Regions from separate parts of the Blautia sp. AF17-9LB genome, predicted to be linked through region 2. Evidence: a T-box and tRNA genes for the amino acid it is inferred to sense, from the RefSeq annotation. Region 2 holds a T-box; the other regions hold tRNA genes.
What was found. The T-box of region 2 lies ahead of DWX00_RS06435 (proline--tRNA ligase). A T-box ahead of a tRNA ligase gene usually reads a tRNA of that ligase, here a tRNA-Pro.

Region 1: it has a tRNA-Pro gene. The T-box ahead of DWX00_RS06435 (proline--tRNA ligase) is inferred to sense a tRNA for this amino acid. The anticodon was not compared.
Region 3: it has a tRNA-Pro gene. The T-box ahead of DWX00_RS06435 (proline--tRNA ligase) is inferred to sense a tRNA for this amino acid. The anticodon was not compared.

Annotation. Positions count from the first base shown of each region.
Region 1 covers NZ_QUGU01000003.1:120,510-130,933, forward strand. The annotation lists gene pheT (phenylalanine--tRNA ligase subunit beta) at 1-1,671, shown strand, start outside; gene DWX00_RS04770 (histidine phosphatase family protein) at 1,677-2,324, shown strand; gene DWX00_RS04775 (aldo/keto reductase) at 2,643-3,668, shown strand; gene DWX00_RS04780 (AEC family transporter) at 3,665-4,609, shown strand; gene DWX00_RS04785 (glycoside hydrolase family 2 protein) at 4,717-6,519, shown strand; gene ilvN (acetolactate synthase small subunit) at 6,641-7,147, shown strand; gene ilvC (ketol-acid reductoisomerase) at 7,306-8,325, shown strand; gene DWX00_RS04800 (sporulation initiation factor Spo0A C-terminal domain-containing protein) at 8,483-8,839, opposite strand; tRNA gene DWX00_RS04805 (tRNA-Pro) at 9,105-9,178, shown strand; gene DWX00_RS04810 (LacI family DNA-binding transcriptional regulator) at 9,274-10,302, shown strand.
Region 2 covers NZ_QUGU01000004.1:212,197-222,620, reverse strand. The annotation lists gene DWX00_RS06445 (dicarboxylate/amino acid:cation symporter) at 1-1,229, shown strand, start outside; gene DWX00_RS06440 (NUDIX hydrolase) at 1,354-1,857, opposite strand; gene DWX00_RS06435 (proline--tRNA ligase) at 1,932-3,635, opposite strand; T-box leader at 3,819-4,121, opposite strand; gene DWX00_RS06430 (hypothetical protein) at 4,201-4,473, opposite strand; gene DWX00_RS06425 (alpha/beta hydrolase) at 4,494-5,324, opposite strand; gene DWX00_RS06420 (Cof-type HAD-IIB family hydrolase) at 5,656-6,471, shown strand; gene DWX00_RS06415 (YeiH family protein) at 6,527-7,567, opposite strand; gene DWX00_RS06410 (MATE family efflux transporter) at 7,630-8,979, opposite strand; gene DWX00_RS06405 (hypothetical protein) at 9,096-9,653, opposite strand; gene DWX00_RS06400 (hypothetical protein) at 9,874-10,356, opposite strand; gene DWX00_RS06395 (hypothetical protein) at 10,382-10,424, opposite strand, start outside.
Region 3 covers NZ_QUGU01000020.1:46,597-57,020, forward strand. The annotation lists gene DWX00_RS17065 (response regulator) at 1-72, opposite strand, end outside; gene DWX00_RS17075 (Cof-type HAD-IIB family hydrolase) at 591-1,376, opposite strand; tRNA gene DWX00_RS17080 (tRNA-Pro) at 1,476-1,549, opposite strand; gene DWX00_RS17085 (PcsB-like coiled-coil domain-containing protein) at 1,786-3,081, opposite strand; gene DWX00_RS17090 (RsmF rRNA methyltransferase first C-terminal domain-containing protein) at 3,272-4,705, opposite strand; tRNA gene DWX00_RS17095 (tRNA-Ser) at 4,878-4,963, opposite strand; gene tadA (tRNA adenosine(34) deaminase TadA) at 5,143-5,691, opposite strand; gene DWX00_RS17105 (DUF6128 domain-containing protein) at 5,799-6,980, shown strand; gene DWX00_RS17110 (anaerobic ribonucleoside-triphosphate reductase activating protein) at 6,989-7,684, opposite strand; gene trpS (tryptophan--tRNA ligase) at 7,787-8,872, opposite strand; gene DWX00_RS17120 (YlmH family RNA-binding protein) at 9,036-9,800, opposite strand; gene DWX00_RS17125 (Tex family protein) at 9,867-10,424, opposite strand, start outside.

The DNA of each region.
Region 1 (10,424 bases), on a different contig from region 2:
TCCGCAATCTCCAACGTGGTTGATATCACAAACTACGTCTTAAAAGAGATCGGTCAGCCGATGCATGCCTTTGACTGCTCTTATCTGGAAGGCAATGAAATCTGTGTCAGAAGAGCAAAAGAAAATGAAAAGATCGTGACCCTCGATGAGCAGGAATACACAATGAATGAGAACAACCTCGTGATCTGCGACGGCGTAAAACCGGTTGCACTTGCCGGTGTCATGGGAGGCTTAAACTCCGAGATCCGCGGCACGACAGAGGCTGTTATGTTTGAGTCCGCAAAATTCGCACGCGACAACGTCAGAAAGACAGCCCGTGCGCTTGGAAAAGCGACGGATGCCAGTGCAAGATATGAGAAAGGCGTGGACGAGTATTCAACCGTACTTGGTATGAAACGTGCCCTGCATCTGATGGAAGAGCTTGGCTGCGGTAAAGTTTCCCGTACCCATTTCGATGTGAACACCGGAAACTCCATCGATCCGACTCCGATGACCGTCAGTGTCAGCAAAGTAAACGGCGTACTCGGTATCGAAGTTCCGGAAGCAGAGATTCTCCGCATTATGAAAAACCTGAACTTTGCACCGGAAATCAACGGCGATGAGCTGACCATCCAGGTTCCGGCTTACCGTGAGGATATGCTGCCGGAGGGAGAGAACGATGTCGAGCGCTATCCGGACGTGGCAGAGGAAGTCATCCGTATGTACGGCTACGATCACGTAACTGATACCTTCCTTTCCGCTGCACAGGTAACGATGGGCGGCTACAATGAAGAGCAGAAAGGCGAGTTGGCACTGAAGAATACCTTATGCACCATGGGTATCTACGAGTGCATGCATTACTCCTTCTTCTCCCCTGCAGATCTGGATCTTTTGAAACTGCCGGCAGATGCAAAAGAGAGAAATGCCATCGAGATCATCAACCCGATCAACCAGGATCTGTCCCTGATGCGTACCACACTGGCAGCTTCCATGCTGAATGCCATTTCCAGAAATGAGAAACAGGGCACCCTTGAAGGAAGACTGTTCGAGGTAGCAAGCATCTACATTCCGGAGTCCCTGCCGCTGACATCCTACCCGGATGAGAGAAAAGTTCTCTGCGTCGGAACCTTCGGAAACAACGAGAGCTTCTTCACGATGAAGGGCATCGCCAACACCATCGCCGAGAGCATGGACATTGAGTTCACCTACGAGCCGGTTCAGAAATCCTTCCTGCATCCGTATCAGGCAGTGAAAGTACTCTGCGAGGGTACAGAAATCGGATACTTCGGAAAAGCAGCATACGATATCCAGAACGAGCTGAGCATGCGTACTTCCGCTTACATCATGGAGCTTGACTTAAAAGAGCTCTCCAGATGGTACGGCAAAAAACGCACCTTCCAGCCGATCTCCAAATTCCAGGAGGAGAAACGTGATCTGGCATTTGTCATGGACAAAAACATCAGCTGCGGCGATGTAGAGAACTGCATCCGCGAGGCAAACAAATACGTAAAAGAGATCCGTCTGTTCGATGTTTACGAGGGCGGTCAGATTCCGGAAGGCAAGAAGAGCATGGCGTTCACCGTCACCTTTGCACCGAAGGAAGAAGCATTTGACTTCGAAAAAGTACAGAAATTTGTCGAGAAGATCTGCAAGAAACTGCAGAATGAGTTCAACATCGAACTGAGAGGCTGATTTTTATGAAACTTTATATCATACGCCACGGTGAAACCGCGTGGAACGTAGAAGGCAGACTGCAGGGCCAGTCGGACACCGAGCTGAATGAGAACGGTGTCCGTCTGGCGAAAGTGACGGCGGAAGGACTGAAAAATATCCCGTTTGACCTTGGAATTTCCAGTCCGCTGCGCCGCGCAAAGCACACGGCAGAGCTTGTCCTTGCGGGCAGAAATGTGCCGCTTACGACCGACGACCGCCTGATGGAGCTTTCCTTTGGCTCCTGGGAAGGGCTTGGATGCCGGGTAAACAATTTTGAGATTCCGTCTGAACACTTCGACGATTTTTACAGAGATCCGTTCCACTTCCGCCCGGCGGGAGACGGAGAGACGATCCAGGAGGTCTGCGACCGGGCGGAAGCGTTCTATCATGAGCTGACTGCAAAACCGGAGCTCCAGGACAAGACGATCCTGATCGCCACCCACGGCTGCTGCATGCGCGCGCTGCTGCGCAATGTCTATGAAGACAAGAACGACTTCTGGCACGGCGGCGTGCCGTACAACTGTGCGGTCAGCATCATCGAAGTACAGAACGGTGTTTCCACGCTGCTTGCGGATAATAAAATCTATTATGATCCGTCGGACTGCGTAAACTTTTATAAAGAAGTAAAATAAAAAATGATATTCAGAGGCAGACATAAAAGGAAAGTATTTCCCTTTGTGCCTGCCTCTTTAAATCGCGTTTGCCGTCTGACAGAAAGTGTGATACTATAGAAATAACGGATTTTAACACCAGTAGACAAGAAGTCCCCCGTTTCTGAAGCGGTGGGATGAATTGCTAAAAGAAACATAACGGCAGTGGCGGGCGGAGAGAAATCGGTATTCTCCACTGACATGAGGCAAGTCACAGTCGAACTATTTTCGATATGTCAGACTCCGTGAAATACCGACTGTGAGTTGAAACAACGAAAGCGAAAAAGGAGGAACATAAGTATGTCCATGGTAACACTGGGAAGTACAGGAATCTGTGTAAACAAGAACGGCTTCGGCGCGCTGCCGGTACAGCGTGTCACGAAAGAAGACGCTGTTTATCTGCTGCGCAAAGCGTATGACGGAGGCATCCGCTTTTTTGATACCGCGCGTGCCTACAGCGACAGCGAGGAAAAATTAGGCGCAGCGTTTGAGGGAATGCGTGAGAAGGTCTTTATCTCTACGAAGACGATGGCAAAGGATGTGGAGGGCTTCTGGAAGGATCTGGAGACAAGCCTTTCCCTTTTGAAGACGGATTACATCGATATCTATCAGTTCCACAATCCGTCCTTCTGTCCTAAGCCGGGAGATGGAACCGGCCTGTATGAGGCGATGCTGGAAGCAAAAGCACAGGGAAAAATCCGCCACATCGGTATCACGAACCACCGCATGAGCGTGGCAGAGGAGATCATCGAGACCGGTCTTTACGAGACGCTGCAGTTCCCGTTCTGCTATCTGGCAACGGACCGTGAGAAAGCACTGGTACAGGGATGCAAAGAGAAAAATATCGGCTTTATCGCAATGAAAGCGCTCTCGGGCGGGCTGATCACAAACTCCGCGGCTGCATATGCTTTTGAAGACCAGTACGACAACGTGCTTCCGATCTGGGGCGTCCAGAGAGAAAAAGAGCTGGACGAGTTCTTAAGCTACATTGCCTGTCCGCCTGCCATGACGGATGAAATCAAGGCGATCATCGAGAAAGACCAGAAAGAGCTCTCCGGCAACTTCTGCCGCGGCTGCGGTTACTGTATGCCATGTCCGGCAGGCATTGAGATTAACACCTGCGCGCGCATGAGCCTGCTTCTGCGCCGTTCCCCGTCCGCCAACCAGCTCACCGAGCGCGGCCAGGCGATGATGAAGAAAATCGAAGGTTGTCTCCACTGCGGCGCCTGCATGAAGAAATGTCCCTACGGTCTGAATACGCCGAAGCTTCTCGAAGAGAACTACGAAGATTATAAAAATGTACTGGCAGGAAAAACACTGGTATGAGTAATCTGATCTTCAGCCTGAACGCGACGATGCCGATCTTCCTGACAATGATTTTGGGACTTTTCTTTCGAAAGGTTGGTATTCTGGACGAATCGTTCACAAGCAAAATGAACAAATTTGTGTTTAAAATCGCACTCCCGGTGCTGCTGTTCCAGGACCTGTCGGATTCTGATTTCTCCGCTGTGTGGGATATCAAATTCGTTCTGTTCTGCTTCTTTGCAACACTGCTCTCAATTCTTGCGGTATGGGGACTTTCCCATCTCTTAAAAGAGAGAAGTGCAAGAGGCGAATTTATCCAGGCGGCGTACCGGAGCAGTGCGGCGATCCTTGGTATTGCCTTTATCCAGAATATCTACGGAAATTCCGGCATGGCGCCGCTGATGATCATCAGCAGTGTGCCGCTGTATAATATCATGGCGGTTATCGTTCTTGCAGTATTCCGTCCGGAACGGGAGGAGATCACGGCAGATTTTGTGAAAAAGACGGCGAAAAATATCGTGACAAACCCGATTATCCTCGGGATCGCTGCAGGACTTCTCTGGTCGGTGCTTCGCATTCCAAAGCCGGTGATTCTGCAGAAAACGGTGCAGAATATTGCGGTACTTGCAACGCCGCTCGGCCTGATTGCGATGGGTGCGTCGTTTGAGGCAAAGAGCGCGGCAAAGAATATCCGGCCGTCGATTGCTGCAGCTGCGATTAAGCTGGTCGGTCTTGCAGCTGCCTTTCTGCCGATCGCCGTGATACTTGGCTTCCGTCAGGAAAAATTGGTGGCAATCCTTGTGATGCTGGGTTCCGCAACGACGGTGAGCAGTTTTATCATGGCGAAAAATATGGGTCATGAGGGAAGTCTGACGGCAAACACCGTTATGCTCACAACGTGCGGCAGTGCCTTTACGCTGACGTTCTGGCTGTATCTGATGAAAACGCTGGCGTTTATCTAACCGGATTGCGAATATCCGCTTTGATTTTCAGTACACCAAAAGCGTGTCCGGGATTTTGTCCGGGCACGCTTTTATCAATCATAAAAATCAGAAAAAGAGGGAAAAGAATGGACTTCAAAAATGCGGTCAAAGCATTACAGATTGGAAAAAAGGAAGGAAAAAAATTCCGCCTTTCTACGGAATTTGGGAAAAATCCGGAAGAAGAGCTCCCGTTTCCGGAATATCCGCGTCCGCAGATGCGCCGGGAAAACTGGACAAATCTGAACGGATGGTGGGAGTATGCGTTCACGGAAACGCAGAAAATGCCAAAACAGCGGGACGGAAAAATTCTCGTTCCGTTTTCCCCGGAGTGCGATGCGTCCGGCGTGAAGCGGCAGCTGCTTCCAAAAGAATATCTGTGGTACTTCCGCACGATTCAGCTTCCCAAAATTCCTGCCGGAAAACGGCTGCTGCTGCAGTTCGGCGCCGTGGATCAGGATGCGGTAATTTACTGCAACGGAAAGCGTGCCGGAGGCCATCTCGGCGGGTATCTTTCTTTTTCAGTGGATCTTACGCCGTATCTCAAAACGGGAGAGAACGAGCTTGCCGTCAAGGTGCGCGATGAGACGGACACGGACTGGAAGGGCCGCGGAAAGCAGAGCCTTACCCCGGGCGGCATGTTTTACACCGCGCAGAGCGGCATCTGGCAGAGCGTCTGGATGGAATGGGTGCCGGAGACGTATCTGGAACGCATCGTGATCACGCCGGAATATGATACGGCGAGCGTAAAAGTACGGGTTTTCCTCAACGGACCGGATGCGGGACTGACGAAAAAAATTACGGTGCGGGAGAGCGAAGCGCCGGATGCGAAGGTGATCTGCGTCCGGGAGACGAGAGAAAACGAGGCGGAGCTGATTCTCGGTAATTTTGCAGGCTGGAGCCCGGAACATCCGCATCTCTATGGGGTTTCCATTGAAGCGGGAGAAGACCGCATCGAGAGTTATTTCGGCATGCGCAAATTCGGCATTGGAAAAGATGAGAAAGGAATCACGCGTCTTCTCTTAAACGGAAAGCCGTATTTCCAGAACGGTGTCCTCGACCAGGGTTATTGGCCGGAAAGCTTCTACACGCCGCCGTCCGATGAGGCGATGGTTTATGACATTAAGACGGCCAAACGCCTCGGTTTCAATATGATCCGGAAACACCTGAAAGTTGAGTGCGCAAGATGGTATTCCCACTGCGACCATATCGGTATGCTGGTGTGGCAGGATATGATCAACGGCGGCGGCCGGTCGATTCAGACGTTCCTTTTGTACCTTCCGACCGTACTGCCGTTTGTGACAACGGAATTCAGGGATAACTGTTATCCGCTCTTTTCGCGGACCTCAAAAACGGGAAGAGAGTGGTGGAAGCGGGAGTGCCGCGAGACGGTTCATCAGCTTTACAATGCACCGTGCGTGTCGCTCTGGGTTCTGTTCAACGAGGGATGGGGACAGTTTGATGCCAGGGAGATGACAGAAATGGTGCGCGCTCTCGATCCGACGCGGCAGATCGACCACGCGAGCGGCTGGTACGATCAGGGAGCGGGGGACATCAAGAGCCTTCACAATTACTTTCGTCCGTTAAAAGTAAAACCGGAGGAGCGCGCGTTTGCTTTTTCTGAATACGGCGGCTATACGTATCCGGTACAGGAGCATCTCTACTCCGAAAAATCGTTCGGCTACCGCACGTACCAGAACCAGACACAGTACCAGAAAGCGATGAATGCACTGGCAGAAAAGATAAGAGAACTCACAGAACAGGGACTTGCCGCAGCAGTCTACACACAGCTTACCGATGTCGAGGAGGAGTCGAACGGCATCCTTACGTATGACCGGAAGGTATGCAAATGGGAACCACAGGAGGCAAAAGATTTTTGCTCAAAAGAATAATTTGGTAAAATTTTTGTTGACAAAGTGAGGATAAGTTGCTAATATATTGGATAAGGCGTTGGAAGTTGTAAGAAATTGCTGAAAATCCGCGGCGCCTGCGGATGGAGGAAAGTTGGTGTTTATGGAACAGAAAAGAACATTATCCCTGCTGGTGGATAATACGCCGGGACTTTTAAGCAGAGTAGCTGGTCTTTTCAGCCGACGCGGATACAATATCGAGACGATCACCGCCGGTGTGACAGCAGACCCGCGATACACAAGAATGACTGTTGTTCTGTACTGCAGTGATGAAATGATTCTGGAGCAGATCAAAAAACAGCTGGCAAAACTTGTCGATGTGCGGGATATCAAAGAGCTGAAGCCGGACGAGAGTGTCAGACGAGAGCTGATGCTGGTCAAAATCCGTGTGAATGAAAATGAACGCCGCAATGTCATCGCCATCTCCGATGTCTTCCGTGGAAGAATCGTGGATGTGGGACAGGAAAGCCTGATTGTAGAGCTGACCGGAAACCAGTCAAAGCTCGAAGGATTCCTGAATCTGGTACAGGGATACGAAATCCTGGAACTGGCCAGAACAGGAGTGACAGGACTCTCCAGAGGAGCCCACGATGTGCGTTACCTCGATTAACGCAGATCACATTACATACGTTTGCTAGAGGAATGAAATTTTTGTATAGAAAAGTTCATTTCCCTGACAAACAGCAAAAGGCAGAAATGCTTTTCGCTGTATAAATTGACCGACCTGCCGCCGGTCAAGACATTCTATATATTATGGAGGAAAATAAAATGGCAGCAAGACTTTTTTATCAGGAAGATTGTAATCTCTCTTTACTGGAAGGCAAAAAAATCGCAATTATCGGCTACGGAAGCCAGGGACATGCTCATGCACTGAACCTGAAAGATTCCGGCTGTGATGTTATTATTGGACTTTATGAAGGCAGCAAATCCTGGGCAAAAGCAGAGGCACAGGGATTCAAAGTATACACCGCTGCTGAGGCTGCAAAACAGGCTGATATCATCATGATCCTGATCAACGATGAGAAACAGGCTGCAATGTACAAAAAAGATATCGAGCCAAACCTGGAAGAGGGCAACATGCTGATGTTCGCTCATGGTTTCGCTATCCACTTCGGACAGATCGTACCTCCGAAGAACGTAGATGTAGCTATGATCGCTCCGAAAGCACCTGGCCACACAGTAAGAAGCGAGTATCAGGCTGGCAAAGGAACTCCTTGCCTGGTTGCTGTTGAGCAGGATTACACCGGAAAAGCTCTGGACAGAGCACTGGCTTACGGCCTTGGAATCGGCGGAGCAAGAGCTGGTCTTCTGGAGACAACCTTCAGAACTGAGACCGAAACAGACCTGTTCGGTGAGCAGGCAGTTCTCTGCGGCGGTGTATGCGCCCTGATGCAGGCTGGATTTGAGACTCTGTGCGAGGCTGGATACGACCCAAGAAACGCATACTTCGAGTGCATCCATGAGATGAAACTGATCGTAGACCTGATCTATCAGTCGGGATTCTCCGGAATGAGATACTCCATCTCCAACACAGCCGAGTACGGCGATTACATCACCGGACCGAAGATCATCACAGAAGAAACCAAGAAGACCATGAAGAAGATCCTTTCCGATATCCAGGATGGTACTTTCGCAAAAGACTTCCTTCTGGATATGTCCCCAGCAGGCGGACAGGCTCACTTCCGTGCAATGAGAAGAAAAGCTGCAGAGCATCCGTCAGAGAAAGTCGGAGAAGAAGTCAGAAAACTGTACAGCTGGAGCAACGAGGACAAACTGATCAACAACTAATCGGTTTGCTGTCAAATGATCCATATCGGGAGGCTGCCTTTGCGGGCAGTCTCCTTTTTTCGTTCTATCGTTTTATCATAGAAAAAACACTTCCGCGCCATGCATATCCCCCAATATGATAGGGCGCGGAAGTGTTATCTTTTCTGTATTCGTTTTTTTATGCCTCCTGACGACAGGCAGGAAAAGCACGGTAGTATTTGATATAAGAACTTAAAATATCAAAAAATTCGGAATTGGTCGGTTTTGTCAGAACCGGATGCACAGAAAGCGAAAAGAGCAGATCACGGTTTCCGCGGGTCCAGCAGACGGAAATAGCGGTGCGGATGTCTCGTTCGACGCAGGAGGACGATACCTGAAACGTTTGCGCGATCTTTGGGTACAGCGTTTTGCTGACCCGAAGGAGATAATCTTCGTCTTCCATGCATAAAGCGATACCATAGGCGAGATAGCGAAATCCGCGGTATTTTGCACCAATTCCTAAAGAGTGTAGTAGAAAGTAAATTTCAGTTTCCATTACGATGTCTCCTTTTATTCAGTTTTTACATAGTCTTTGCAGACGGGCATGCCAGAGGTGAAAGTTTGTATGGCATACGATTTTCCCCTTTCACTTATGATACGTGGAAAACGTCGAAAAATTACATATTCAGAAAGAAAAAGTGACAATATAGTAAAATAAAAGAGAATATGACACGAAATAAAGAAATGAATGTAATGAAACGGGAGAGGGAAAAATAACATTGATTTTTCAGAAGTTCGCTGGTATAATGAAAACATGATTACGGGGTATGGCGTAGCTTGGTAGCGCGCACGGCTGGGGGCCGTGAGGTCGCAGGTTCAAATCCTGTTGCCCCGATCGGTAAGAGTGTCGTTTTACGGCACTTTTTTTCTTACGGACAAAGACGTGTGCGGAAGAAAAATGAATTGCGCAGAAAAAACAGGGAGGAAGTTATGGGGAAAGTAACGATACAGAGTATGGCAAAGGAGCTGGGATTGTCCCGGAATACGGTTGCCATGGCATTAAAGGATGATCCGAAGGTAGCTCCGGTGACGCGGGAGAGAGTTCTTCGGATGGCGAAAAGAAATGGCTATCTGGGCGAAAATGTATATGTGGAAGAAGTTCGGGCACCGCAGGAGAAGCATTACAATATTATGGTTCTGCGTACGCGGGATGCCGCTGTTTATTGGGACCGTGTCGTGAGCGGCATCTCCGAGGAGGCGAGCCTCAATAACTGTCAGACGCGCGTTGCGGTCGTGACGGAGCGGGAGGAGGCGAACGGCATTCTGCCGCTCGGCCTGAATGAAAATATCGATGCGATCTTCTGCATTAAAATGCTGCCGCCGGAATATATGCAGAAACTGGTAAATCTGGGTTACCGCATCTTTCAGCTCGACCATTACTGCGGCATCGAACAGCGGCCGATGGGCGATATCGTGCGTGTGGACGGTGTGCAGCCGGTGAGTCTTCTGACGTCCCATCTGATCGGGCAGGGCATGACGCGGATCGGTTTCCTAAGTGAGCACAGCAGCACGTATGAGTCGATGCATGACCGGTATGTCGGTTTCCTTGCAGCGATGGAACAGGCGGGCATTCCGCTCGATGAGGAGCTTGTGCGCCCCAATATGGAGAGCGATCATTTTTATTACCCGGAAAATTTTGACAAGATTGTGGCGAGCTACGATACACTGCCGGAAGCGATTGTCTGCGGCAACGATATGATCGCCAAAAGACTGACAGAATCCTTCCGGAAAATCGGCGTGCGCGTGCCGGAGGATGTGGCACTGACCGGATTTGATGATGATGAGGACCGGATGCTGTATCCGTTCTTCTCAACCGTTCATGTCGATACGAAGTGGCTTGGCCGCCGTATGGTGCATGAATTTTTATGGCGGGAGGAGCACCCGGAAGCGCCGAAAGAGCGGATTCTCGTTTCGGGGGAGGTTGTGGTGCGCCGTTCCTCGTGCAAGCGCCAGGGATAGAAAGAAATAGAAAAAACAGGAAAAAGTGAACAAAGAAAGAAAGCCAGGGACGCCCCGGCGGACGAGAAGAAAAACCGTCTGCCGGGGCGTTTCCGGCTCCCTTTTTGCAATGATTCAAATTC
Region 2 (10,424 bases):
TTGCCCTGCTGGCCGGTGCGCTGCTCGGCGTGGTGATTCACTATTGGATCCCGTCCAGCTATATCAAGGACACCGTCATCGTAGAAGGTGTGCTGTATGTCATCGGACAGGGCTTTATCCGCCTGATGCAGATGCTTGTCGTACCGCTTGTCTTCTGCTCCCTCGTCTGCGGAAGTATGTCCATCGGAGACAGCAAAACCCTCGGAAAGGTCGGCGTAAAAACGATCGGCTTTTACCTTGTTACCACAGCACTTGCCGTCTGCATCGCACTTGGAACCGCCCTGCTCATTCACCCGGGTCTCGGACTTAACATGGGTGCGGTTCAGAAAGCAGACCTGTCCTCGACAGCAGCAGATTCCAGCGTCAGCCTGGTGGATACACTGCTCAACATCATCCCGAAGAACCCGATTGGTTCCATGGCAAACGGCGATATGCTTCCCATCATCGTATTCGCCCTGTTTGTCGGCGTAATGCTGGCAAAGCTCGGAAACCGCGCTTCGGTCGTTTCCAACTTTATCAGCCAGTTTAACGATGTCATGATGGAAATGACCATGACGGTCATGAAGGTGGCCCCGGTCGGCGTTTTCTGTCTGATTGCACGTACCTTTGCAACGGTCGGCTTTTCTGCGTTCGCACCGATGCTGAAATACATGGGAAATGTAACACTGGCGCTGGCACTGCAGTGCTTCGTCATTTATCAGGTTCTTCTGTTCGTATTCACACGGCTGAATCCGATTAAATTCGTGAAGAAATTCCTTCCGGTTATGGGATTTGCATTTTCCACCGCAACCTCCAACGCGACAATCCCGATGTCGATTGATACGCTGAACAAAAAGATGGGTGTCTCGAAGCAGATTTCTTCGTTCACCATTCCGCTCGGCGCAACCATCAACATGGATGGTACCTCCATTATGCAGGGTGTCGCTGTCATCTTCATCGCAGAGGCGTACGGTATTCATCTGACTCCGGCAAACCTCGCAACGGTTGTTGTTACCGCAACACTGGCTTCCATCGGTACCGCCGGTATCCCAAGCGTCGGACTTGTTACCCTGGCTATGGTACTGAATTCCGTCGGACTGCCAACGGAGGGTATCGCTCTTATCATGGGTATCGACCGTATTCTCGATATGCTGCGTACCGCCGTCAACATCACAGGCGATGCTGTCTGCACAACGATTGTCAGCCATCAGGAAAAGGCGCTCAACCGCGAAGTATTCAATCGCAATTAACTGCAATTAACTGCTTGCGAAAAGCCTTTTTCAGACACGCTCTAAGGCTAAGAAAACGCGTTCCCGTTTTCGGAAACCCCTGTGGTTTCCGGCGGGAACGCGTTTTTCTTATCTCATTTCTCTGTTACAGTTCAAATGCCTGGCGGATGCTGTCGTAATGCAGGAATTTTCCTTCTGCGGCGTATCCTTTGATTTCGTCCAACGTAGCAAAACGGTAGCCGTCCGTTTCTTCCTCCTGAAGGTGAAGATCCTCGTCTTTGACATCCATCACGAAGCGATAGACATCGACAAAGTAGTTGTCTCCCTCATCCGGGTTGATACGCCGGTAAGTGAAGAGGTAGCCGCCGTCTGCCTTGCTCACATCGAGTCCGGTTTCCTCTCTGACCTCACGGCGCACGGCCTCCCAAGAGCTCTCTCCTGCCTGTGCCGCGCCGCCGGAAACCTCCCACCAGCCCGGTGCCCAGGCTTTCGTCATGACACGTTTTGTGATAAGGAAGGTTCCGTCCGGTCTTGCGATTACGCCGAGCACCGTCAGGTGAAATTCGTCCGGCTTCATATGCCAGTCATTCCGCTTCATCGTGCGGCCGGTCGGCTGTTTGTTTTCATCATAGATATCCCAGAGTTCCATATCGTGTTTTCTCCTGTCGAACTTCTTCCGAGCCCCATCGCGATTTTTCTTCCCTTTCGCATGGTTCTGAATCATTACAGATACTGTTTAATCTCTTCCATCACATTTTCCAGCGGAATCTGTGTTTTCAGAGTCTTATCGCGGGATGCAACCTCGACAACGCCCTGTTTCATGTTTTTCGGGCTTACGATGATGCGCAGCGGAATGCCGAGCAGGTCGGCATCGGCAAACATTACGCCGGCTCTGACGCTTCTGTCGTCGTAGATCACTTCGATGCCTGCATTCTGCAGATCCTCGTACAGCTTGTCCGCATATGCTCTGACTCCCTCGTCATCGACGCGGACTGCACAGAGGTGTACCTGCCACGGAGCGATAGCTTTCGGCCAGATCGGGCCGTACTCATCGTGATGTGCCTCGCAGACCGATGCTGCCAGACGGCCGACACCGATACCGTAGCATCCCATGATCGGGGTCTTGCTCTCGCCGTTTGCATCGACATAGGTCATATTCATGGATTTTGTATATTTGGTTCCAAGCTGGAAGATATTTCCGACCTCGATACCTCTGGAGATCTTCACAGTCTTTTTGCCGCATTTCGGGCAGATGCCGCCCTCCTGGATTTTTGCAAAATCGTGATACTCGGCATTCGGAACGTCGCGCTCCATGTCGAGTCCTTTGTAATGATGCTCTGCCTCGTTGGCTCCGCAGGAAAGGTTATTTCTTCCCTCGAGGGATTTATCGTAGAGGACAACGGCATCTCCGTTCACCTTCAGGTTCACCGGTCCGATGTAGCCTGCGTTCAGGCCGCATTCTTCGGTGATCACGGCTGCGTGAACCTGCTCGCCGAGGAAGTTGACCAGCTTCGTCTCGTTGACTTCGAGATCGCCGCGGATGAAAAGGACAACGTATTTATCATCAACATTCTGCTGATAAACAACGGCTTTGCAGGAGTTCTTTGTCTCGTCTCCGAAGAAATTGCAGACGTCTTCAATGGTGTGGACGTTCGGTGTATAAACCTTTTCGAGTGCAGCGGATTCTGCGTCTCTTGCGATATCTGAAATGTTCTCAGCTGCCTCCATGTTGGCTCTGTAATCGCAGGAATCACACAGAACGATGGAATCCTCTCCGACCGGAGTCAGAAGCATGAACTCGTGGGAGATATTTCCGCCCATCATACCGGAATCGGATTTGACAGATACCACCTCCGGCACGCCGACACGCTCGAAGATGCGCTCGTATGCTGCGTGGCATTTCTCGTAATACTGCTCCAGATCTTCCTGGCTGGTATGGAAGGAGTAAGCATCCTTCATCGTAAACTCACGCACACGGATCAGTCCAGCTCTCGGACGGGCCTCATCACGGAATTTTGTCTGGATCTGATAGATCATAAACGGATATTTGGTGTAGCTCTGTGCATACTCGCGTACAAGGTGTACGGCTGCCTCCTCGTGGGTCATGCCGAGTACCATTTTGGCATTGTTGCGGTCTGTGAAGCGCAGCAGCTCATCGCCGATGCTATCGTAACGGCCGGACTCATCCCACAGAGAAGCCGGCATGACAACCGGGAACTGCACTTCCTGGCCGTCGATTTTGTCCATCTCCTCGCGCAGGATCTGCTCGATTTTGCGCACAATGCGACGCAGCGGCAGATAGGAAGAATAGATTCCGTTTGCCATATATTTGATGTATCCGCCTTTTACCATAATAGCATGGCTGTCGATGACACAGTCAGCAGGTCTTTCTTTGAAGCGTTCTCCTACTAATTTTTCAAGTTTCATTTTCTGATTTCCTCCTTATTCTTTGGGTTTTCAACATCTGAAGTCTTCCAGACGCGAGAACATTCCAGCCTGTCCGATTTTAAGCTTTTAGTCAACATTTTACGCATCTAACTCATCACTGAAGTAACGAGAATGCGATGCGCAGTTTTCAAACAGAAAAAAAGCCCTAAACCGCAAGCTGCAGTTTAGGGCGAATTTTTTTATCCGCGGTACCACCTAAATTCAGGAAAACTCCTGCACTCTGACACAGAACATTTGTACCCCACGATTTTTGTATTTTGTAATACGCGTGATCTCTGCTCTCTGTACCTTCTCTGTAACGGGAGATCCCGGTGCAGCCTACGAAATAAATTTTTCCTGATGGATTTTCTTCTCTTCGGTGCACAGCTCCAAGACCGGTTCACGATAGATTCTGCAAAAAGCTTTCACCTGCCGCTTTCTCTCTGAATGCGCTCTGTCGCTACTGTTTCTTTTCTTCGCTTTTTCACTGCACTGATTGTAGCAGAAACCGGAAAAGAATGCAAGCCCGTTCCTTCTGCTTTTTCTGCATAAACGCCCGCCCAGGTTACAGGCCTTCCCGGTACATTCTGCTGATCGCCGCCTGGGCTTCCTCAGACTGTTTTTTCTCAATCCATGCTTTGCGGTCACTCAGGATAGCCAGCATCTCATCGACAACGTCCTCGGCGCGCGGGCTTGTGACGCGGTAGAGATAGCCGAGCATCCGCGTGGCGGTAAAATCGGTGTTCATCTGGCGGTATGCAATTTCCCGGCAGAAGTCGTCCGGGTAACCGTTGTGTTTTAACGCACGGTACAATTCGTCATTTCTCGTTTCTGGCATTGCCTGTCTCCCTTTTTCCTTTAAACATTTACGTTTCCGCTGTTCAGGCCTTCCGTCTTTTCCTCAAGTGGCAGCCAGTCCAGTGCCTTTTTGATCCACTCATCCCAGAAATCCCATTCATGGCCACCCTTACTCTCATAGTAGACAATGTCCATGCCGCTCTCTTCCATCCGTTTATGGTAGAGACGGTTTACTTCCAGAAGTCCGTCCTCTGTTCCGCACGCCTGGAATACGGTCGGCACATTGACAGACGGATCTTTTTTCCGTGCTTCCTTTAACTGCTCGATAAGAACAGCCGGGTTTTTGTCACTCTTTGCTGCTTCGACCAGATTTCCGAAATAACCTTCTTCATGTGCAAAGCTGTCCGCTCTGCTCTCTTCCGGATTTTCCAGCACATGAAGTGCACCGGACAGGCAGATCACAGCCCCGAAGGTATCGTGATATTTCAGGCCATTTCTGAGTGCGCCAAAACCACCCATGGAAAGACCTCCGATAAAGGTGTCTTCTCTTTTTCTGGACAGTGGAAACATTTTTCTTGTAATCTCAACCAGTTCTTCTCCGATAAACTGTCCGTGCATGGCACCGATGGACGGCTGATCCACATAAAACGCATTCTCGCCGGCCGGCATGACAACGGCAAGGTTTTTCTCCTCTGCCCATCTTTGGATTCTGGTTCCATGAACCCAGTCTGTCTCATTCCCAAAAATGCCATGCAGCAAATACAGCGTTTTAAACGGTTTTTCCTCGCGCTCCGGCTGCCCAAAGGTAAATTTGTCGACCGGCAGAATAACCTGCAGCGGTACGGTGCGCATTAAAGTTTTTGACATGAAGCTTACCTGAATAAATGCCATAATAAAAATCCCCCTGTGGATATATATTTTTCTTTATTTTACGCCTTATTTCCGCATTTCGTCAACGTGGAGTTTTGCGTTCCTCCGGTTCCGGCTTGCACCCCGAAGCAATTCACGATATAATCTTGTTTATAGCAATCCCAGAAAATAATGCAAAAAATTCAGCACTGCAGAACGTGAATTACTGCGTCACGGATTTTCGTCGTACCCCGGTACGCCTTCAAATCCGTTCCTTGTAATTCGCGCCCTGCAGCACTGCCTTTTTTGCGTTATTTTCTGGTCTTGCTATAGTTTGAATTTTTTCTGTGACAAGATAAGGAGATTTTCTATTATGATAAAGTTGATTGCAACCGATGTCGATGGAACGCTCGTCAAAGACGGCACACTTCTGATCGACCCGGAATATATGACTGTTGTTTCCAGGCTTGTCGACCAGGGCATCCATTTTGTTGTCTGTTCCGGCCGCCAGTTTTCCAGTGAACAGAAGCTTTTCGCTCCGATCAAGGACCGCCTGCTCTACATCTCCGATGGCGGAACTGTCGTGCGCACACCGGAAAAGATTCTGAAAACATATCCGATGGAAACGGCACTCTGGAAATCCATGTGCCGCATGGTATATGACGAACTTCCGTCCTGCAACTGCTTTGCCGCCACCCCGGACTACTGCCTCGCCGAAGATGCCGGAAGCCGCATGTTTCACTGGCTCCGCGACTCCTACGGCTTCGATGTCCGCGAAGTACCGGATCTGTCGAAGGTAGAAAACGAGGACATTATCAAATTCACGATCTACCATCCAACCTCCTGTGAAGAGCTTTGCTCCCCAAATTTCATCCCGGCGTGGAAGCATCAGGCAAAACTCGCTGTCGCCGGTAAGGAATGGTTGGACTGCAACGCCCGCGGCGTCAGCAAATGGACCGGTCTCTCATTTCTGATGAACTACTTTGGCCTTACCCCAGACGAAGTCTGCTGCTTCGGCGACAACCTGAACGACATCGAAATGCTTCAGAACGCCGGCGAAAGCTACGCCGTCTCCAACGCCCGAGCGGAAGTCATCGCCTCAGTAAAACACACCTGCCCGCCGTACTGGGAGAACGGGGTGCTGCAGGTTTTGAAAACGTTTTTGAAGGAAACGACAAACCCGTTTTGATTTAAAAAATCCAGGCATCCTATACGGATGCCTGGATTTTTAATTCTCTGTTTCTTTACAGTACCCCATGCGGCGCAATGCCGATCGCAAATTCGACTGCAATCGCTACCAGGACTACCAGCAGCGAAATGATGAATCCGTGCAGCATCGGCTTTGCGCCGGAGCGGCAGAGGGATTTGAAATCGGTGTTCAGGCCGATGGCCGCAAGGGCGGCTACCATCAGAAATTTGCTGATGGTTTTTAATGCGGCTGCTGTGCCTGCCGGGATAAGACCTAAGGAGGTCAGTGCTGACATGGCGAGAAAACCTAAGATAAACCATGGAAAAATGGATTTGATGCTTACCTTTACGGCGGTTCCTTCTGCTGCCTGCGCCTTCCGTTTCAGATGTACGTTGATGGCGGCGAATGCCAGGACGGCCGGAATGATGGCGAGGGTCCGTGTCAGTTTTACCATGGTTGCGAAATCACCGGCGGCCTCGCTGAATGCGTAACCGGTGGCAACGACGCTTGATGTGTCGTTGACCGCAGTTCCGGCCCAGAGGCCAAACGCGGCATCCGAAAGGCCCATCCAGTGACCGAGGATCGGGAATACGACGATCATGACCGTATCAAATAAAAACGTTGCGGAGAGGCCATAGGCAATGTCCATATCGGTCGCCTCGATGACCGGCGCGATTGCCGCGATCGCGGAACCGCCGCAGATACCCGTGCCGGCGTTGATGAGGCTGCTCGTCTTCCAGTTCAGTCCAAGTGCTTTTCCGATCAGTGCGCCGAGGCCAAAGCACGTTGCCAGGGTAAATACCATAACCGTCAGGGAAAATCTTCCGACCGTCAGTACCGTGCGGATATTCAGGCTCGCTCCGAGCAGAATAATCGCAAATTTCAGGATCTTCTTCGATGTAAATTTAATTCCCGGCGCTGTCACGCTGTTCGGCTTGTAAAGGGCATTCACAATCATACCGATAAACATGGCGATGACCGACGCCCCGATAAAGTGCAGTCCGGCGCTCTCCTCCAGGCTTTCCAGGAATTTCGCTGCAACCGCAATCACCAGCGCAATCGCTGCTCCGGGAATCAGTTTCTTTGCGTTTTTCATAATAATAACTTCCTCCAGATGTATCGTTTTTTCTCTCTCCCCAAAACATTCCGTATTTTTCATCACATCTGATGCTGCCACTTCCCACTTCGATAGCGAAGGACAAAGAAAATAGCACGAACAACCCAGTCCATCGTCATGGCGACCCAGACACCAAAGACACCGAATCCCATACGCACACCGAGCACATAGCTCATGCCGATTCTGCAGATCCACATGGAAAGGATCGAGAGAATCATACAAAATGCCACATCATTGGACGCGCGGAGTACATTCGGCAGGGTGAAGGCAATTGGCCAGATTATCATACAGCAGATACCATGGTAAACGATGATATCTTCCGTCATGGCAGTTGCCTCCGCAGACAGACTGTAAACGTGAAGCACTGCCGGAAGTGCCGCGATGACACCGAGACAGCAGACGATCATCAGTCCATAAATGATGATGTGCAGCTTTTTCGCATAGTATTTTACCTGCTCATAGTCTCCCGCTCCCGCGCACTGTGCGCTTACGGTCAGCACTGCATTTCCGATCGCCATACCGGGCAGTGTCTGGAAGACAGCAATCGTGTTGGACACCGCATTTGCCGCGATCGACGCTGTTCCGAACTGTGTGATCATACTTAAGACCATGATTTTGCCGAGCTGGAACATACTGTTCTCGAGGCCGTTCGGAATGCCGATGCCAAGGATTTTTTTCAGCATATGGAAATCCGGTTTTACTTTCACCGGATAAGAGCACCGCACCAGATACCGCTTATTATGTACGAGAACAAATGCTGCCACAGCCGCGTACATACGTGAAAGCAGCGTCGGAATCGCAACGCCGTCCACGCCGAATTTCAGCGCATAGACCAGAAGCGCATTTCCCGAAATATTGATCAGGTTCATGACGATGGATATTTTCATCGGCGTTTTCGAATCACCCTGCGCACGGAAAATGGCCGCACAGCCGTTGTAAACCGCCAGAAACGGAATGGAGGCCGCTACGATCATCAGATAAATATTGCAGTTTCTTTCTACCTCTGCCGTAATGTTTCCAAACACAACATGCAGAATAAACGGCTTTAAAAGATAGACCGCCGCCATGATCACAACTGACAGCGCCGTTGTCACCAGCAGAAGCTGGTCAGCTGCCTCACATGCTTTATGCGGCCGCTTCTTTCCGATATACTGGCCGCACACGACGGCTCCGCCGGTTGCAATCGCGGTGAACATGTTGATCAGCAGAATAAAGATTGTATCAATCAGCGACACACTCGACACCGCCGCCTCGCCGACACTGGATACCATAATTGAATCCGCCATGCCGACTGCGATGGCAAGAAGCTGTTCAATCAGAAGCGGCACAATCAGCCGTTTCAGATCCGCATTGGAGAACAGGTCACCATCCCGTTCCTTCAGATAATTCATCTTTTGTTTCCTCCATTTTCATACCTTCTCTGTTGATGATTTTTCACGCATGTGTATTACACTCATGCTGTTTTTATCTTACCTGCATTTTTACGTAAAAGCAAGAAGAACCGGCATCATTTCTTTACCGGTTCTCCATTGATTGCCTGTACCAGGACTTTGTCAAATCTTGCGTATTTTTTTACTTCTTTCATCAGCGTATCGAGGTCTTTCACAATCTGCTCGCGCTTTCCTGTCGGTCCTATGAAATATTCTCTGCTGCCCATTTCCAGCAGATTTCCTGTCGTTCTTGTCCGTACGCCGAAGGTAAGTCTTCTGCTTCCCCGCCGGTAATAAATCGTATAGGTACGCGGCACGTAGTTGAACAGGGAGCTTTCGATTTGGGAAATCGTGTAAAATTCACCGCTCTCTTTCGCCGCCGCATACCGCCGGTCTTTCAAACAGTCCATTTCGGCTACGGAAATGAAGCAGATCAGATAGTCCAGAAACGAAAACACAACCAGAATCATTGCTTCCACAATTCGTCCCAGATTTGTTCCATCCAGAATATGAACATAGATGTCGCCGTAAAATACCGCAAAGAAAAGAACAATACTTAAAATAATCTTGATCCACGGCCAGAGACGGGATTTAATTTTCCGATTTACCTTAAAAACATTAATCCATTCAAGCAACTGTTTATCCTCCATCAATGTAATGATGTCTGTATTTATTTTACACTCTTTTCTCCGTAAAAACAACAGGGAAGCAGAACACTTTCTGTTATAGTTCACTGGTATCCAACGAACTATAATTCTAAAACATTTCCTTCTTTCTTTTTCCAAATTTGCGTATAAAAAGGGAAGTGGCTGGTAATTCGTGGGATCTTACGGCCACTTCCACTCTTCTCATGCTTTATTTACTTTCCGTATACTTGACACCGTATGAAGTGAGGAGGTCACAAAATTCGTCGGCACTGATTGGCATAGTACGGACACAACTAAATTGTGACTTATCAAATATCACAAAGCTAGTAAATGGATGATATGTTGAAAAAAACAGACCACTATCTTTTTGTTTTGATACGTTAAAGAAAAAATGATTTTTATATCTTTGTATAACGGAAAAATCCTCCCATACAATTTTTTTCTTATATCCCAAAAAGGCAAGTTCCATTCCCCACTTATGGATGTAAATACGTGTTAAAGCATCTACACTTCCCCATGACACTATCCCACAAATAAACATTATTCCAAATATTACCCAAAGCTTTTGAGGCAAATTATATAATTCACATTGATTTTTTGCATCTTCCCAAAATCTTGTCATAAGATACCCGATGCCTATTAATGTAGCAACTTGTGCAAACATAAAAAACTTACGATATCCTGCTCTCATATTTTCTCTTTAATTCCTTCGATCTTTATTTTCTTTCCGTGTACTGAATACCATATGAAGTGAGCAGT
Region 3 (10,424 bases), on a different contig from region 2:
CTGTGACATAGCCTGTGTCTGTCCCGTTACAGCCTCACCTAAAGAATATATTTTGTCTTCATACTTTTCCATTTTATAAAAATCCTCTCTCTGTTTTATACTTCATTATCCTGCTTTTATCTGTATACAGAGAACCTGTCCCTGCCAGTTTTACATTTACGTTATAATATCCTACAAAACGTGAAAAACAGGTATACGGATTTGAGAAGTTGCAACCACTACACACAATATTCACACAAAATTCTCTTTATGTTTTCAATTTTTATAGGCTTTGCCAAGTGAGCATTCATTCCTGCTGCCAGACACTTACTCCGATCGTTCCTGCTGTAAAACGGTATCTGAGGCTTTTTTTATTTATCTGATTTTTTTCTGTTTCCATGGAACTTCTGAACGCTCACCTCCTGGTATCATTACAAATATACATAAAAACTCATTTTTATATTACCATGAAATTTTTTACTTTGCAATGCACATACCTTTTCAGACGCTGCTTTTCTTGTTTCCTTTTTCAAAAAATTGCAACCAAAGGGGCGCACCTGAAAATTTCTTTTCAAATGCGCCCCTTCGCTTTCTTTTTTTCTTTTTTTCTGTCAGATCAATCCGTAATGCTCCATCGCCTTTGCCACGCCGTCCCGCTCGACGGTATCGGTTACGTACTCTGTGTACGGATCCAGAATCTCATCATGTTTTCCAAGCGCAATGGTGTGTGCGCCGCACCGGAACATGGTAAGGTCGTTGCTGCTGTCGCCAAATACGTATGCATCTTCTTTCTCCAGCTGAAACTGTTTCAGCGCATAGTCCACAGCTGTTCCTTTGCTGCAGCCGTGCGGAACGATTTCGTATACACCGCCGCGGCGATCCATGATATCAAACTCCTGCTCAAATTCACGGTACATACGTTCTATATCAGACTGTGCATCGGTTACGATACAAAATTTATCGTAAATGATTCCTTTTGTCTCCGCTGTCTCCGCGAGTCCGATTCCGACAGCTGCGAAATAGGCACGGGTCTGCTCGACCTCCCGAAAACGGGATACCTCCGACGAAAAATAAACATTATCCGTTCCCTCCAGAATCATGCCGATCCTGCACTCCTTTAAAATAACCGGGATTTCCTCACAGCGCTTTTTCGGAATCGTCTGATGCATCAGGATTTCGCCGTCCCGGCGCAGATAGGTCCCGCAGCCGCACAGAAATCCGGAAAACGGAAGCTTTTTCAGCTCCTCGGGCAGCTCCGACCAGGTGCGGCCGGTATTAATAAACGTAAGATTTCCTTTTTCCGCTGTCTTTTTCAATGCATCGAGCGCGCTCTGCGGAATTTCTTTTGTAATCTCACTCAGTAACGTTCCATCAATATCAAAAAATAATGCTTTCACAAAAATTTCCTCCTCGTGTACTGTTTCCTGTTCTCTTTCTGACATACGAAAAAATGCCGAAGCTCTTGATTGTCAAGGCTTTCGGCATTTTCATTCCAGTCGAAGCGACGGGATTCGAACCCACGACCTCTGCGTCCCGAACGCAGCGCTCTACCAAACTGAGCCACGCTTCGATTTTATTTGTTTTCTGAACTCTCGTCCTTCAACAATAGCTATTATATATGATGTCTATAGGAATGTCAACACCTTTTTTGAATTTTTTTTAATTTTTTTTATTATTGCTTCAAAAGGTACATTTTACACAGGTTTGCGGCCTTTTTGGTGTTATTTTAGAATGACAGTTTCTGAGAAAGTCAAAAAAAGAGATATGCCGGAAGTTCTGTTCCGGCATATCTCTTATCTTTGTTTCTCAGCTCAGCTGATATACATCTGCATACTGCACGCCGAAGCTCAGCGCCTCGGAATGGCTGCTGCAGAAGATGTCTACGTGGCCGTAAGCGGTTCCGCGGTCTTCTACCGTGTAAACCTGGCCGTTGATCATCAGTTTCGTTCCGAATGGTACACCGCCCATGGCGATCGTTCTTCCTGCGGTCGGTGTGGTTCCGCTCGCGGTGGATCCGCCGGACCACTGTCCGGTACAGATGGAACAGGAGCAATAGCCTGTCAGTTTAAATCTTCCAAGGTATGTTCCGCTGGAGGAGCTGCTGGAAGTATCTGACGCGGATGGACTCCCCGTTGTCGTGGAGGATGCGCTGCTGTCCGAAGAACTGCTTCCGGAGCTGCTGCTTGTATCGGTATCTGCTTTCGCTGCGGCATTTGCTGCTTCTGCGGCTGCGACTCTTGCGGCCTCGGCTGCCTGTTTTCTGGCGGCCTCAGCCTCAGCTTCTGCGGCAGCCTGCTGTGCGGCGGCTGCTGCGGCTGCTTCCTCTTCTGCTTTCTTCTGCGCTGCAATCTCCTCTTCTTTCGCCTGACGGATCAGGTCATTGATTGCATCTGCTTTGCTGTTGATTTCATCTACCAGTGCACTCTCGCTGGATTTTGCATCGTCCAGCTCTGCGGAGTAGGTACGGAGTTCCTGATAAGCTGCTGCGTACAGCTCCTGAATGGCTTCCTGCTGATCGCTGCTCTGCTGCTGCAGTTCTACGATCGCTGCCTGCTCTTCCTGCACCTGTGTTTCTTTTTCTTTTACCTGGTCTACCGTGTCCTCATACTCCTGCATAAGATCGCGGTCGAAATCGGAAATTTTCTGTATGTATTCTGCCCGGCTGATCAGCTCTGAAATGCTTTTGGAAGAAAAGAGCATTGCCATGTATCCGTTTCCGGAGGAATTTTCATACATATACTGGATACGGAGCTTCATCGCCTCGTACTGCTCTTCTTCTTTTGCTTTTGCATCTTCCAGATCTGCCTGAATCTGTACCAGTTCGTTCTGCTTCGCATCATACTGATCCTGAAGCTCCTGCAGACGGTTCTGCAGATCGTCCAGCTGCTGGTTCAGTTCGGAAAGATATTCTTCTGATTGTCCCTTTTTGGAATTGAGTTCGTCAATCCTGCTCTGTATGCTGTCAAGCTGAGACTGTGCGGCAGCCTGTTCTGCCTGAGCATTTGAAATTTTCTCCTTTGTACTGGCACCATAGCATGGCAGAACGGTTGCTGCCGTAAGCACTGTGGCCAAAACCAGGCTGAATAATTTCTTTTTTTTCATGTCGTACACCTCATACTTATTACGTTCTGTTGCTGATTGTCACTCCAAGTTACTGCGGAAAATGGGCCTTTTTTCCCGCCGTACTTTGCCATTATAACACAAGTATGTCTGAAATGAAAGTCTTTTTTAATTTCTGTTAATAACTTTGTAATATTTCGACGTTTTTCCTGCAAAAACTGGCATGATTTTTCTACTTTCTCCATCCAACAGGGTACTTATTTTTCAAGGTTCCATTGACCAGTTTGCCCCATCCAAGGCCGAATCCATCGACGCAGACCAGCTTCCAGCCCGACGGCGATGCGGTCTCTCCCGGCTCTACGGAAATTGTCTCACCGTGGAGATATTTTTCGGTACGCTCGTCATCTGCCTTTAAATTCATGTAATCTTTGAACTTGTCCGCGGAGAGTGTCACGGCAAACGGCTGTGACGGCTCGAAACGGTCTTTTTTCAGTTCACCGAGATACAGACCGTTCCGCAGGAAATGAAGATTCCGCACGCCATCCGGCAGGGACGGGGAATGGTATACTTTTCCGGCGCGGACTTCCAGTTCCTCCACCGGGATCGGTGCTGTCATCCGGGACAGGAAATCGGAAAGGATCTGTTTTTCTGCTTTCGACGGACCCGGTGCTTCCGTTCCGCGGTCTTTTTTCCGGTTTTTCTGTTTTTTGTTTTTCTTTTCGATCGGTTTTTCTTCTGTCTCATAAGGAATGGCTTCGCCTTTTTTGCGGAACAGGGCAAGGTAATGGCCCTCGCCGTTCATTTTATGCGGCCAGATGCGCACGGTCTTTTCGATCTCCGGATCGCCGTTTCCCCAGACTGGATTGCCTTTTGAAAAACCTTCGTAGCCTTCCATCTCGATCAGTTCCATTTCCGGGAAGTTTTCCAGAAGGAAAGAAACGGTTCCCTCGTCCTCCTGCGGGGCGAAGGTACACGTCGAATACATCATGAGGCCGCCCGGACGCAGCATTTTGACAGCATCCGAGGTGATCTCGCGCTGCAGATCCGCAAAGAAATCCGGCCTCTCCGGGGTCCAGGTGCCGATGACTGCCTCGTCTTTCCGGAACATGCCCTCGCCGGAGCACGGTGCATCCACGAGGATTTTATCGAAGAAGCCCGGGAAGACGTCTGCAAGGCCTGCCGGTGTCTCATTGGTGACAAGCACGTTTTCACTTCCGAACAGCTCCAGATTGCGCAGCAGTGCTTTGGCGCGGGCGTTGCTGATGTCATTGGCGACGAGAAGGCCGGTTCCTTTCAGGCGCGCATTCAGCTCGGTTGCCTTGCCGCCCGGTGCGGCGCAGAGATCGAGCACACGCTCACCCGGTTCGATCGGGAGGCGGGACGCCGGGGTCATGGCGCTTGGCTCCTGCAGATAGAAGACGCCTGCCGCATACAGCGGAGACTGGCCCATGCGCATGCCGTCCGGCACGAAATAGCCGTTTGGAATCCACGGAATTTTCTTCCACGTTCCCGGAACAAGCGGCGGGAAATCTTCGGTCCGGCATTTTTTTGTATTCACACGCAGCCCGGCTGTGCGGGGTGCGTCGTAGGAAGTTAAAAATGCATCAAATTCATCGCCCAGCATGTCCTGCATGCGGGTCAGAAATTCCTGTGGTAACTGCGCCATGTATTGTCTCTCCTTTTTATTTTGCTTTGTTGTGCATCGGTCCCTTTTCGTGAACTGGCGATGCTTTTTCTGTCTTTGTTTCTTTTGTTTTGCATCTATTTCATAATTTCTCACAGAAAAAGAGACAGCTTTTTCGATTTTTCAATCTTTTTGCTGTCTCTTTTTTGCATAGCGGAGAAGAAGGGATTTGAACCCTTGCGCCGTTTCCGACCTACTGGTGTTCGAAGCCAGACCCTTCAGCCTCTTGGGTACTTCTCCGTATTTTGTCAAATACATCATATATTATAGTGCTTTTTTCGGGATTCGTCAATGATTTTTTCGATGGTTTCCGATGGAAATACGGGGATTGTATTTTTTACGGAAATATTCGAAAGTGCAACTTACTCAAACAAATAATCTTCCTCAGGCAGCATCCCATCCCGATGCTGCCTCTTCTTTTATTCTTTCCCTTCTTCCGCCCTCTTCCTCTCTTCTTTTTTCTTCTTTTTCACCACCCGCAGTCTCCGGAAAAACGCACTCAGCATCTCCGAGCACTCTTCTTTCAGCACGCCGCGCTCGACCTTCACCTGATGGTTAAACTCGTGCATTTCCAGCATATTTAAGATCGATCCCGCGCAGCCCGCCTTCGGGTTCATGCTGCCGATGACGACTTCGCTGACTCTTGCCTGTACGATCGCACCGGCGCACATCTGGCATGGTTCCAGGGTGACATACAACGTACAGCCCTCCAGCCGCCAGTCGCCGAGCTTTTTGCTGGCTTTCCGGATCGCATTCAGTTCCGCGTGGGACAGCGTGTTTTTATCCGTATTTCTGCGGTTATATCCCCGCGCAATCACCTTTCCCTCGTACACAATCACACAGCCGATCGGCACTTCCATCAGCTTTTCCGCTTTCTTCGCCTGCGTAATCGCCTGGCGCATGAAGCGTTCCCGTTCTTTCCGGTGCGCTTTTTCCTCCGGCGTTTCCAGCTTTGTTTCTTCTTCCATTGTGCACTTCCTTTCTTCTCTGCGTATATTTTCTGTCCTTCCCGCATATCGTGAACTGTAGCGCAGTATCTTTTTCTACTCTTTTTACTTCTATGCAGGAGGTTTTTATGTCTGATTACCGGCGTTTCATTGCCTATCTATACGAATACCCGAACAACCGCAAGGGCGGATGCTGCGGCTTTGTCCGCGTGGAGTCGCAGAACGGCTTCTGCCGCATGGACTTCCAGATCAAATCGCCGTCGCTTCCGCCGGAGACCTCGGTCACGGTCTACGGATTTATCCGCCGGTCAGGGCGGATGTACGGCATTCCGCTCGGAAATCTCCTTGCGGGGCGCTCTTCTACGAGTGGAAAACTCTTCACGCACTCCGATGCCATTGGGCAGACGGATGTCACGCTCGACGAGCTTGGCGGTCTGATCCTGCTCTGCCGCCAGACCGGCGTCATCGCCACCCAGTGGGACGATCTTCCGATTCAGCCGGAGTTTTTCTCGCCCACGCTCCCGCAGGAGCCCAAAACATCCGCAGACAATGGTACCAGACCGACCGAAGAGAAAACTGCCGAAACACCCGAACCTCTGGATCCCGCCGTACCTGCGCAGTCCCTGCCATCATCAGACGCTTCAAAAGCACAGTTCGATGAACTTTCCACAGAATTCAGCAGCAATTCCGAACTTTATCCACAAAATTCCAACCCGGAATCCACCGTCTCCACAGAATCCACATCAACTGACACGGTAAACACCGTTCCTGCAGACAGGATCACGCAATCATCCGCCAACACACTCTATCCCGCATCCGCGGAATCTGTGAAAACCGCAGAAAGCTATCCCTCTGCCAACCCGGAACCGCCGCAGCCCATCCCGGATTCTACCGCCCAGCCGCTACATATGACTTCCGCCGATTTTCCCGCCGCAGCAGCCGTGCCGCCGTCCCGGGCTGCTCTCTATCTCCAGCTTCAGGACCAGTTCCCGGAGTTCCATCCGTTCCCAGATGATGATCTGACCGACTGCCTGCGCCTATCACTCGACGATCTTCCACAGCTCCGCGCCGCCGGTCTTTCGGTGGATGCGAACCGCTTCGTCCTCCATGGCTCCTCGTCCTATCGCCATCTGCTCCTCGCCCGGAACCGCGACCAGCAGGAACTCTGGTATTTCGGCGTCCCCGGCGTCTACACGCCGAATGAGCAGTTCATGGCAAGCCTCTTCGGCTTTTTCCACTTTAAGCAGGCGATGCGCCCATCCGAGCTCGCGCCCGATGCCCGCTTCGGCTACTGGTACCGCACGCTTTAAAGCGTTTTTTAATCCACGCCGCGGATCTCCACCGTCTCAATCTTTCCGCGCAGGATCTCGCAGAACCGCTCGAGCTGCTCCCGCGCATACCCCGAGAACCTCGGATCAATCACATAATCCGATTCCCGGTAATTCTGCAGGAAGTACCGTTTTGCCCCGGAAAGCCACTTTCCGATCGCTTCGATCTCTTCCCTTCCATGCAGCTCTTTGCAGAGCGTTGTCCGGAACTCATAGTCCACCACGCCGCTCTTTAAAAACTCGACCGACTCATTGATCCGCATCACATCGATCTTTTTCACGCCCGCCGTCTCGCCGTACCGGGACGGCGCGTTTTTGATGTCCATGGCGACGTAATCGATTTTCTTCTCTTCCACCAGCTTTTTCAAAATCTCCGGCCGGTATCCATTCGTATCGAGCTTCACAAGATATCCCAGTTCCTTAATTTTCGTCACGAACCGCTCCAGATCCGGATCCAGCGTCGGCTCACCGCCCGTCACGCAGACGCCGTCCAGCACGCCGCGCCGCTTTTCGAGCACTGCAAAAATCTCCTCCTCCGGAATCACCGGCTCCCATTCGGGATGCTGCACGAGATTTCCGTTCTGGCAGAACGGGCAGCGGAAATTACATCCGCCCGAAAACAGTGTACACGCCACCTTGCCCGGGTAATCCAGCAGCGTCAGCTTTTGAAATCCATGTATGACCATATGCTATCCTCTCTGACCGCAGGACTCCGAACTTTCGTCCGCCCTGCAACAGAAAAAGCGGAACCATAATGTCCGCTTTTTCCATTTATCTTCTATTGGTAATTATTTGCCGTAACGCTCTGCCTGAGAACGGATCAGGTCCAGATCATCAAAATAGTTGATTTTCATGGCTGCTTTGACATCCGCCAGTGTCTGAGCGGCAACTTTTTCTGCCTCTTCGCTGCCTTTTTTCAGCATCTCATAGATCGCCGGAATGTCTTTTTCCAGCTCTTTTCTGCGATTGCGGATCGGCTCTAAGGTCTCCTGCAGTACATTGTTCAGGAACTTCTTCACTTTGACATCGCCAAGGCCGCCTCTCTGGTAATGTGCTTTCAGCTCGTCGAGATTTGCGTAATCCGGCAGATAGCGCTCGAAGTGCTCCGGCTGGCAGAATGCATCGAGATAGGTAAATACGGTATTTCCCTCGATCTTGCCCGGATCGGTGATCTTGATGTGATCCGGGTCGGTGTACATGCTCATGACTTTTTTCTTGATCTCATCCGGCTCCTCGGACAGGTAAATGCAGTTTCCGAGCGATTTACTCATCTTCGCTTTTCCATCGATACCCGGCAGACGTCTGCAGGAATCATTCTCCGGCAGCATAATCTTCGGCTGCACAAGTGCTTCGCCATAAACTGTATTGAATTTGTGGACGATCTCCTGTGTCTGCTCGATCATCGGCATCTGATCTTCTCCAACCGGAACGGTCGTTGCCTTGAATGCAGTGATATCGGCTGCCTGGCTGATCGGGTAGGTGAAGAATCCAACCGGGATGCTCGCCTCAAAGTTTCTCATCTGGATCTCCGATTTTACGGTTGGGTTTCTCTGCAGTCTGGAAACCGTAACGAGATTCATATAATAGAAAGAAAGCTCGCACAGTTCCGGAATCTGAGACTGAATAAAGATGGTGCTCTTTTCCGGATCAAGTCCGCAGGAAAGGTAATCCAGTGCTACCTCCAGAATGTTCTGGCGCACCTTCTCCGGGTTGTCCGCATTGTCGGTCAGCGCCTGTGCGTCTGCAATCATGATGTAAATTTTATCGAATTCACCGGAGTTCTGCAGCTCTACGCGGCGGCGCAGTGAACCAACGTAATGTCCTACATGCAGCTTGCCGGTCGGTCGGTCACCGGTCAGTATAATTTTTCCCATTTTTCTTCCTGCCTTCCTGATACGTAATCTTCGCAGTCCGCTTCTGTATGAAAAATTTCATGAAAATTCTCATAACTGCGGACCTTCTACATACCCTCTATAATACCGTCTTTTTACAAACACTGTCAATGGTCTTTTCCTGTAAAATCCCTCAAAATATCTATTATGAGACAAATCGTTCAACAGCCACGTACAGCCTTCCCTTTTTCGTCTGGTTCTGCACGCCCACATAGCGGAATTTTCCCATATGGCGCACGGTCACGAGATCGTCCTCTTTTAATGACGCACTCGGCGATGTCACCAGCTTTCCGTTGATAAACACCTGGCCGCCCTCGATCAGCGGCACCATTTTGCTCCGCGAACTGCTGAACGCCAGCGACAGCACCGCATCGAGCCGCACGGAAGCGACGGAGCCTTCTTTCCGCTCGGTTTTCGGCTCCGTCAGCTCCTCCGGCAGTCCCGCCTCGACTTCACAGTACACGCTCGTATGGCGCACTTTTTTCAGCTCCGCACAGATGTAGTCCGCCATATCCGCCATACAGATCAGATACGCCTGGTTTCCATCGATCAGAATGTCTCCCAGCTTATACCGCTCCACGCCGAGATTCATCAGTGATCCTAAGAAATCACGGTGTGACAGCGCATCCGCAAATTTTTCATTCAGCGGGCTGATGCGCACGACTGCGATCGGAAGCATCGACGCATCACCGTCCTCTGCATAGGATGGCAGAAACAGCGCCGCTTTCCGCTCTGCCGCCTCGTATCCGCCGGACAGCACGTAACGCACGCCCGGGATTTTATTTACCGTACGGTAGAACAGATCCTGCTCCGCCAGCGTCAGAAACTCCGTGTGTGACGGAACATCCCTGTGATAACACTGCTCTGCCAGATCCTGAATCCGTCCGACCAGCACTTCTTCCTCATTCATGGTAATCCCCCTTTGATACACCGCGGGCTGCCCCTGTTTTCTTTCGGGCAGCCCACGTATCACACTTTATTTATCCAGCAGCATCGACAGCCCGATCCGCTTCTTCGCCAGATCAAGGCTGATGACCTTCACTTCCACGATATCGCCGACGCTCACAGCCTCCAGCGGATGCTTGATGAAGCGTTTCGTCATCTGGGAAATGTGGACGAGTCCGTCCTGATGCACGCCGATATCGACGAATGCACCGAAGTCAATGACGTTGCGCACGGTTCCCTTTAAGATCATGCCGACCTTCAGGTCCTTCATATCGAGCACGTCGGTGCGCAGGATCGGGCGCGGCATCTCGTCACGCGGGTCACGGCCAGGCTTCTGCAGCTCTTTGATGATATCGCGCAGCGTAATCTCGCCGACACCGATCTCCTCTGCCATCTTTTTGTAATCTTTGATGAAGAACGCCGTCGGTCCCTCGCTGATCTGCTCTGTCTTCATATTTAACTTTGCAAACAGCTTCTCTACTGCCTCGTAGCTCTCCGGATGAACGCTTGTGCCGTCCAGCGGATTTTTGCCGCCGGTGATGCGCATAAAGCCCGCGCACTGCTCAAACGCCTTCGGTCCGAGTTTTGC